2 regions of the Arthrobacter sp. Marseille-P9274 genome follow, and region 2 is predicted to be linked to the other one. Evidence: riboswitches for the same ligand, from Rfam matches in the RefSeq annotation. Region 2 holds a riboswitch; the other holds the start of a gene.
The links. Region 2 has a riboswitch for cyclic di-AMP ahead of OC550_RS12425 (M23 family metallopeptidase). Riboswitches for the same ligand answer to the same signal wherever they lie in the genome.
Positions count from the first base shown of each region.

Region 1: linked by a shared signal. The riboswitch ahead of OC550_RS07395 (hypothetical protein) and the one ahead of OC550_RS12425 (M23 family metallopeptidase) in region 2 are both predicted to bind cyclic di-AMP.

Region 1 covers NZ_CAMPOV010000001.1:1,626,880-1,631,438, forward strand. Annotated here, with positions in the region: gene OC550_RS07390 (helix-turn-helix transcriptional regulator) at 1-1,286, opposite strand, end outside; gene OC550_RS07395 (hypothetical protein) at 1,462-2,412, opposite strand; cyclic di-AMP (ydaO/yuaA leader) riboswitch at 2,415-2,614, opposite strand; gene OC550_RS07400 (endonuclease/exonuclease/phosphatase family protein) at 3,049-4,559, shown strand, end outside.
Region 2 covers NZ_CAMPOV010000001.1:2,675,362-2,679,920, reverse strand. Annotated here, with positions in the region: gene OC550_RS12430 (aminomethyl transferase family protein) at 1-561, opposite strand, end outside; gene OC550_RS12425 (M23 family metallopeptidase) at 748-1,533, opposite strand; cyclic di-AMP (ydaO/yuaA leader) riboswitch at 1,536-1,707, opposite strand; gene OC550_RS12420 (FMN reductase) at 2,106-2,729, shown strand; gene OC550_RS12415 (pyridoxamine 5'-phosphate oxidase family protein) at 2,798-3,223, opposite strand; gene OC550_RS12410 (TM0106 family RecB-like putative nuclease) at 3,220-4,559, opposite strand, start outside.

The DNA of each region.
Region 1 (4,559 bases), 1.0 Mb from region 2:
TAGAGCCTGGCCGTCTCATACCGGGCCTGCAGTGCGCGGTATCCGGCGGCCGCGGACTGCAGCACGGGCAGGGCGTGCGCAAAGTCTGCCGCGTCGATCAGCACTTCCGCCCTGGCGTGGCCGGCCCACGCGCGGAAGCAGGCCGTGCCGAACTCGGCCGCCGTTTCCTCCAGCTGGGTGCAGAACCGCTCCGCTTCATCCCGCAGCCCCCTGGCCAGGGCGATGCAAACCGCCGACTCAAGCAAGCGCGCACAGGCCAGCCGGTCCCGGCCGCTCAGCGCCGAGCACAGCCCTGCCCAGGCCGCGTCGCTGTGCCCCGCCGCCTGCTGCAGCAGGGACTCCCCCGGCTGCGGTTCGGTGCCCAGCTCCCGGGCGCGGGCGTAGGCTGCCTGCGCTCCGCCGGTATCGCCGCGGAGCCGCCGGAGCTCGCCCAGCTGATAGAAGGCCTCGCCCGCCACCCAGTTGTTCCGGCCGACCAGCTCGGCGCCGCTGCGCTCGATGGCCTCCTCCGCCTCGCCCCAGCGGCCTTCCACACTGAGCAGCTGCAGCCGGTGGATGCGGCAGATGCCCGAGTAGACCACTTCCCCGTGGAACTGCTGGCACCACTGCTCCGTGGCACGGGTCCAGGCGCTCATGCGCGGCAGGTCGCCCAGTTCATGGCAGGCGTGGATCACCGTGCAGTAGATGTCGCCGGCCCATTCCGGCGGGATCATTCCGGCGAGCACCGGCAGCATTGCCTCATCCAGCTGCGCGAAACCGGACGCCGTCCTACCTGCGCGCAGATCGACCAGCCCGGACAGCACCAGCCCGAACGAGGTCAGCTCCGGTGCGCGGTGCCGGCGGGCCAGCTCCTGCAGCCTTGCCGCGGCCTGCGCTGCCGGTCCGTCGGGGCTGAAGTCGAAGGCAATCGAGGCGTCCAGGTACAGCAGGTAGCCCTGCGCCGGCCCCTCCGGCATGTCGGCCAAGATCCGTCGGGCCCGGCTGGCCCAGCCGGAGGCAATGACGAGGTCGCCCCGGATGAACCACAGCAGGCCCAGGTTCAAGGCCTTCATTGCCGCCTCGGCCGGCTCGCCGTCGTCCAGGAAGCGGTGGTACACCACCTCGGACAACGACAGCGATTCCCGGACCTCCCCCACCCACCAGGCGGCGCTGCCCAGCAGGCCAAGGTCCTGTGCAGACAGTCCGGAGAGCTCCTTGGCATGCGCTAAATCCCGGTGGGCGGCATACCAATCCCCGCGGGCGTACGCCGCCCGCGCTGTGTCGAGCAGTGCGTTGAAATTGTCCATGTTCGGACTCCATCTCAACGGTAGTCCCGGACGCGGGCATCGGTCGAGCGGCCGCCCTGCACCCGCATCTTAAGCAAGTACGACGACGGAACATGAGTTCCGCCGTCGTACTTCCGCCGCAGGTCCCGAGGCATGGCCCCGCCGGATCCTGGCAGCGAACCGTCATCAGGTCCGGCTAGCGGCTGCGTTCTTCATCGCGCCCGTCCAGGTGCGATCGGATCCAGCGCCAGTTCGGGTCGTCGACCGTCTCGCCGCGCACTGCCCGAAGCTTCCGCAGCGCTTCGTCGGCCGCTGCCTTGCCGGTACCGAACGACGGCGCGGGCACGGGGAGAATACTCGGGTCGGCCGTTCCGGTGGACGGAATCGGCTCCGCGGTCACGGACGTCCTCGCGCGCACGCTGCGTTCGGCCGGCTGGGTCCGTTCAGGCACGGACCGTTCAGTGGGGGTGGCGGATGCGCTGGGGCGGGGGCTCGCCAGGGCGGACGACGGCGTTCCGGCCGTGACCGTCGAGTCCGGCGTCGCGGTCGGGGCTGCCGTCGCGGTCGGGGCTGCCGTGCCTGCCTTGGCCGAGCCGGTCGCGGGGGCGGCCGTGTCCGGGGTCGAGCCGGTGGCCGGCGCGCCCGCAGCCTTCGACGTGCCCGCCGCCGCTGTACCGTCGCTGGTCGGGACGGGAGCCGCTTCCTCGGCCGGGCCAGCCTCTCCGGCGGCCGGCAGCTGCGGAGGGACGGCGCCGGTGGTCGGCTGCGCGCTGCCCTCGGCGGGGAGCGAGGCCGCCCCGGTCGAAGCCGCCCCGGTCAAAGCCGCCTTGCTGTCGACCGTGGGGCGGTCGTAGGCGGGCGTCGTGCTGCTGGTCGACGCCGCTACCGACCCCGTCGTCGTGAACGTCTTGGTTTCCGAATGGCTGCCCGCGGCGTCCGGTTCCGCCGGCTGGATCAGCGGAAGGACAACGGCGGCCGCCAAGCCGGTGGCGACGGCGGCAATGCCGGTGAACGCCACCGGTTTCCTAACGGCGGAAACCGAAGCCGCAGAGGAGGCTGCGGCGGCGCTGCGGCGGCCACGGGAGCGGCCGCCGGGCGGAACCGCGGAGCCGGCACGCCGGCGTCCGCGCGATGAGTGAATCTTCACGGGAATCCTCTCTACACGCCTGAGAAGTTAGCTGTCGGATTCGAGAGAGAGAGCATCCCGGCACGGCCGCCGCACAACAGGACGCTGCTTCGGCTGGCCGCACTTCACCCCAAGGCGCCGATGGCGCCGATGATGGTTCCTCCACCTCTGCCAGTGCAATTGAACGGACAGGTACGCTGGCAGAGTTCGGCGTGCGCACCAGGCCATGAGCCCATCCGGGGCATGGCGCCATCTAACGTATCCGCCGCGGATGAATCGTTACAAACCCGTGACATGTGTTCCTGCTCACGCACGCCCTGAGCAGGCAAAACGGTCGATCGCGTGCCGTAGGGAACGGTTCCTTCCCCCTAGCCTCAGGCCTCGGCACAGAGAAGCGCTCCGGGCAGGCTTCGTCCGGCTCCGGGCCGTTGCGCCCGCCGGATGGGATTACGCCGAGAGCACCGTCCGACAAGCCTTAGCCCTTTTCTTGCCATGCGTGGCCGGACTGCGGTGACCTTCCAGCGCCATTGCGGCCCTACCGCTGCGGTGAATCGTTTCGCAAAACGGTCTTTGGCCGTCATACTTTTCGCGGGGGAAGGCTTCGGGGGTTTCGACGCATGTCTCCTGTTAGAGATCACGCACTCGCCCAGGAGCATCATGAAGTCCACTCCCCTGCGCCGCGCCGCGGCCGCCCTCCTCGCCGCATCCCTGCTCGGCGCCTTCGTCCCCGGCACCGCCGTGGCGGCCCCCGCCCAGGTGCAGGTGGCAGCCAGCCTGGACAGGCCCGAACTGGCCTCTGCCGGCTACACCGGCTTCACCCTGGCCTGGGATGCTGTGTCCGGGGCCAACCGGTACGAGGTCCGCTATTCCATACGCTCCGACATGGCCGGCGCGCCGGTCATCGAGAAGGTCAACAGCCGCTACCTCGGCGACCTGGAGGACGCAACTACCTACTACATCCAGTACCGGGCGTTGTACCGCGAGCCCGGCAGCGACTACGGCGAATACGTCCGCTCCGCCTGGTCCCCGAGCCTGAAGGCGACCACGCAGGCCAACTACCCCGGCGCGTTCACCCCGCTGAAGGCATCGGGTGGGCAGGACAGCATCACGGTCTCCTGGAACCGGACCGCGGACACCACGCACTACACCGTGAAGATCGCCGACAACATGGCCATGACCTTGCGGCCGCGGACCTTCTCCAACATCACGGGCACCAGCCTGAAGATCACGAAGCTCACGCACGGCTCCCGGTCGTCGATGCCGAGCTTCATCCGGGTGTACGCGCACAACAAGACCTATAAGACCCGGCCCTCGGTCCGGCTGACCGCGTACCCGGCAGCGCCTGCCGTTGGCGGCAGCGAGCCGCTGAGCGTGGCCAGCCAAAACCTGATGTGCGCCAGCTGCAAGGTCACAGGCGCCCCGCACTGGAACACCCGCAAGCTCACGCACCTGAAGACCATCAAGGCCAAGAACCCGGACGTGCTCCTGCTCCAGGAGGCCATGAACGTCAACATCCCGGGCACCGCCAACACCAAGGCCATGACAGACTTCCAAGCCCGGCTGAAGACCATCGGCTACGCCCTGGACCGTACGCCGGAGAAGGCAGGCACCAAGCACTACTGGAACCGGATCGCGTACAAGGGCTCCAAATACACCCTTGTGAAGCGCGGCACCTTCGCCCTGCCGACCCCGGCAGGCCAGGACCGCCGCGGCGCCGCCTGGGTGGCGCTGAAATCGAAGAAGACCGGCAAGATCTTCTACGCGCTGTCCTTCCACGCCGACCCGAAGCTGCCGCTGACCGGCTCGGTGTCCAAGACCGCGGTCATGCAGACCATTGACCGGCAGATGAATGCAATCAACACCCGCAACCGTGCCGTGATCGTCGGCGGGGACATGAACAGCAGCTTCTACCAGCTGCCCTCCAACGCCCCGCACGAGGCCTTCATCAAGGCCGGCTGGACCGACACCGCTTCCTCGGCCGCCAAGACCGACTTCCTCTACCCGACGACCAACGGCTACCGGAAGCAGCAGACTTCGACGTTCGGGCGCATCGACTACGTCTTCACGAAGAACATCGCCGGCACCGTCTCCTACGAGAACGTTCTCGACATCGACGCCGCCGGCCGGCTGCGCTCCACGCCGGGATCGGACCACAACATGGTCCTGGC
Region 2 (4,559 bases):
GAACTTCAGCTGCTCCACCGGGCCGCCGTTGACTTTTTCGATGATCTGCCACGCGTTCGGGCCCTGGATTTGGAACCGCCAGTACTTGCGTTTCACCGGCTGGCCCATCGGACGCGAGGGGGAGCGGCGGTCGACGACGATTTCCACGTCGTAGCCGCCGGTCTCGCCGTGGAAGAGCAGCCAGTTGGCGGCCGGCGCCCGGCCCACGTAGACGTACTCGTCCTCCGCCTCGTGGAACAGGATGCCGTCGCCGATCACGTGGCCGGACGGCGTCGTCGGCACGTACTGCTTCGCCTTGTTGACCGGAAAGCTGGCCACGGAGTTGATCGCGGTGTCCGAAATCAGCTTCAGGGCGTCCGGACCCTTGATGAACAGGTTGTCCATGTGGTGCGACTGGTCGAAGAGCACCGCCGTCTCGCGCCAGGCCCGCTGTTCGCTGCGCCAGTTCGTGAATTCGGGAGCGACGACGGGGTAGACGTAGGCGCCGATCTGCGAGTTGCGCAGCAGGTCGAGGGTGTTGCCGGCTTGGTCCAGGACATCCTGCAGGTTCTTGGCAGTCATCGGTTCGGTCACGGGACAGCTCCTTAGCGCAGATGAACAACGGTGATGTAGCTCACGCTATCCGAGATGACTCACTATGACTATAGGTAGCTAGGGTGGGCCGACAGGGCGCGGCAGCGGGGACACGGGAGGGGTTGTGCGGCATGCCGCACAACCCCTCCCGCAGAAGACCAGATCCGGGACGGCCTAGAAGAACTTGGCGGGGTTTATCTCGGAGCCGCCCTTGAGGACCTCGAAGTGCAGGTGGCAGCCGGTCGAGTTGCCGGTGGTGCCCAGCGCGCCGATCTTGTCGCCGGCCGAGACCTTCTCGCCCTGGGTGACGCCGATGCTCTGCAGGTGGTTGTAGGTGGTGGTCATGCCGCCGCCGTGCTTGATGACGATGCGGTTGCCGTAACCGCCGGCGCTGGAGGAAGTCTTCGAGACCGTGCCTGCTGCGGCAGCGCTGACGGGGGTGCCGCAGCCCAGGGCGAAGTCCAGGCCATTGTGGAACTCGCCGGCCGCGCCCGTCACGGGATTGATGCGGTAGCCGAAGCCGGAACTGGTGACCATTTTCTTGACCGGGGACACGAGGTCCTTGGCATCGGCCTTTTTGGCCGCTTCCTTCTTCGCCTTGGCCGCATCCTTGACGGAGGCGGCCTTAGCCTCCATCTTGGCCTCCTTCGGGGCGGCCTTGCTCGTCACCTCGACGCGCTTAAATTCGGCCTTGGCGTCCTCGGGGACCGTCACTGCTGCGGGGGTGACGCTGGACGCCTGGGTTGCCGCAAGCTGTTCGACGCCGGCCTGCGCGGTCGGAATGGCGGTGAGAGCCAGGATGCCGGCGGCCGCAAGGGCGACGCCGAACTTCTGGCTGCGGGTGGCGGCGAAGGCGTCCTTCTTGTTGCCGCGACCGGCGGCGCGATGGCCGCGGATGGCAGCCATCAGCGAGGTGTCGGTGTTGCGTCGGCGTCCGCGCATGGGGGAGTTGCTGTTCAAGGGATTCCTCTCAGGGCGCCGGCGAAGTTAGCTGTCGGATTCGAGCCAGAGAGTTCTGCTCGGTTCGCTGGCAGGCAGGACTATCGTCTCTGCGGCCGGGCGAACTTCACCCCAAGGCGCTTCGAGCGCCGGAAGTGGTTCCTCCGCCCCTGTCGGGAAGGTCATTGAACGGTACCTGTCGGCTGCTGACAGGGTTAGGCGGGCAGCCGAGGCGGCTAACACTCGTTACGTGGAAGCGCAATCCAACTTACCGGGTCGATATCAGCTGTTACAAACTCGTTATGCGTGTTTGTCAACACATCAACGTTTAAGCGGCGTGTCGATTTGGATTCGCGTCACCGCGTGTGATCGCAAAGTCGCGCTAATTCAGGCATGAGGCCTCAGCCCGTCGTTATGCCCCTGCCGGATTGGCGATGCGATGTGCCCCGGCCGGGATTTGAGTGATGCGATGAGTGGGTTTCGGCCGGAATGAGGCATGCCCGGCCCAATGGGAGTCGCGGAATAATCTCCGGCGTCAACCGGTTTCAATGGTGAATGCAAACGCATGAAGATTCGAGGAGCAGGAGAACAGCATGTCCGAGCGCAAGATCGTTGTACTGTCCGCGGGGCTGGGCGTTCCGTCTTCCAGCCGCATGCTGGCCGACCAGCTGGCCAAGTCCGCTGCCACCCGCTTCGCCCTCTCGGACGAAAGCGTGGCGGTCGAGACCTTCGAGCTGCGCGAGTACGCCGTCGATATCGCCAACAATATGGTGACCGGCTATGCCGGGCCGAAGCTGGCCGCAATGATCGACGCCGTCGCTTCGGCGGATGCGCTGATTGCGGTCACGCCGGTGTTCAGCGCGTCCTACAGCGGCCTGTTCAAATCCTTCTTCGATGTCATCGATAAGGATGCCCTCGCCGGCAAGCCTGTGCTGGTCGGGGCGACCGGCGGAACGGCCCGGCACTCGTTGGCGCTGGACTACGCCATCCGGCCGCTTTTCAGCTACCTGCGTGCGCGCACCACGCAGACCGTTGTCTTCGCCGCTCCTGAGGACTGGGGGTCGGGCGAGGGTGGCGGCAGCAGCATCGAGCGCCGCTCCAACCGTGCGGCCGCCGAACTGGTGGCTCTGGTCCATGAAAGCGCTGCTCCCGAGACAGGTCGCGGCGGGGTGGAATCCCTAAGCTTCGAGGAAATTTTGGCCAACGTCGGCCACTGAGGCCGTAACCGGGCCAGGGGCGGGTCTGGGCGTGCCTGCCGCTGGCCCGGTGGCCCGGCCAGGGTGAGCTAGAAGCGCTCCGGTTGCTCGCCCAGAATGAAGTGGCGGCCGCTGATGTGGGTCGGCTTGACCTGGATATAGAAGTCCTTCAGCGTCGGCACCCAGGTCTTGAGCCCCAGCTGCTCCGCGGCCGCGATCTCCTCGCCGGACTGCAGCACCCTGGCGGTGCCTTTGACGACGACGCTCCACGCCTCATCGCTACCGATGCCGTCCGTCTCGAAGACGACGTTCTCGTTGATCGTGATCTCAGCGAGTTTGGTGCCCGGCGCGCTGCGCATCAGCAGGTGGTTGTCATGGGCGAGATAGTTGATGGGAAAGATGTCTGTCTCGCCAGCCGCCGTCAGGACTATCCTCCCGTGCTGGGTTTTGCTGAGCAGCTTCCAGGACTGCTCGTCGCTGAGTTCAAGGACCGGATCATCGTGTTCGAACATCATGCCCCTATTGTTCTACAGGTCGTAGAAGATTGGGAAGGGGCGGAGCCACAAAGGCCGATGAACGCACCGAGTTCTTCGAGTCCGAGCGGACGGGCGGGGAGATAGCAGGTCAGGGCCTTCGAACGGATAATGACAGCCCGCCATTGGCCCCGGGACACCGCCACGTTTGTCCGGTTGCGGTTCAGCACGAATTCCATGCCCCGAGGTGCCTGCGAGACATCCGACACCGCGGTCGAAACGATCACCACGGGCGCCTCCCGGCCCTGGAATTTGTCCACCGTTCCGACCCGCACGTCAGGGTAGCCGGCGGCCTCCAGGCTGCGGCGGATCAACTGCACCTGGGCGTTGTAGGGCGCGACGACGAGCAGGTCCGCCTGGGTCAAGGGGCGTGGTGCCGACCCGTGCTGCGGATCCGTCCACGGCAGGCCCAGATGATTCTTGACCTGCCGCACCGCCTCTGCGGCCTCTTCCGGGGATGAGGTGGAGTTTCCTTCGTGCTGCACGAGCACGCATTCGACGCCGGGGCGGGCTCCTTCCAGCAGCCGGCCGGCCGCGGCGGGCGCGCTCGCAAGGCGTCCCTCGTAGGAGAGTTCGGAGACGGCCCGGCACAGCTCCGGATGCATCCGCCAGCTCCGGGCGAGGAAGTAGCCCAGGTCCGTCGGCAGCGTGGCATGGCCGGCGGAAAGCCAGCCCAGGGCCGATTCGTCCACCGGTTCCGGGTGGGTGCCCTGCGTGACCTGCGGAAGCTGCTGCGGGTCGCCCAGGAGCAGCAGTCTTCGGCATGCACGGGACACGGCGAGCGTATTGGCCAGGGAGAACTGCCCTGCCTCGTCGATCACCAGCAGGTCCAGCGAGCCGGCGGGGACGCTGTTGCCAGTCATGGTCCACGCCGTCCCGCCGACCAGGGCGCCCCCGGGTCCGTCGAGCAGGCGGGCCACATCCATGTCCGTTGCCTGGCCCCAGGGAACCGGATTGCCGCTGGACTTCTTCGCCACCCGGTCCACTGGGACGCCGCCCTTGTCCACGGCAGCCGTCATCATGTGTTCGACGACGGCGTGGGACTGGGCAACGACTCCTACCTTCCAGCCGCGCTCCACCAGCCGGCCGATGACGTGGGCCCCTACATGCGTCTTGCCGGAACCGGGCGGGCCCTGGACAGCCAAGTAGGAGCGGTCGAGGTCTTCCACCGCAGCCAGGATGGCCTCGATGTAGGCGTCCGGCCCCTCGCCGACGGCCGGCAGCTCCGGCAGAGTGCCCAGCCTCGGAGGGAGCCGCCGCAGGAGGTCCAGCGCAGGCTGGGGTGGAAGTTGCCGAAGGCTGCGGCCCACCTCGGCGG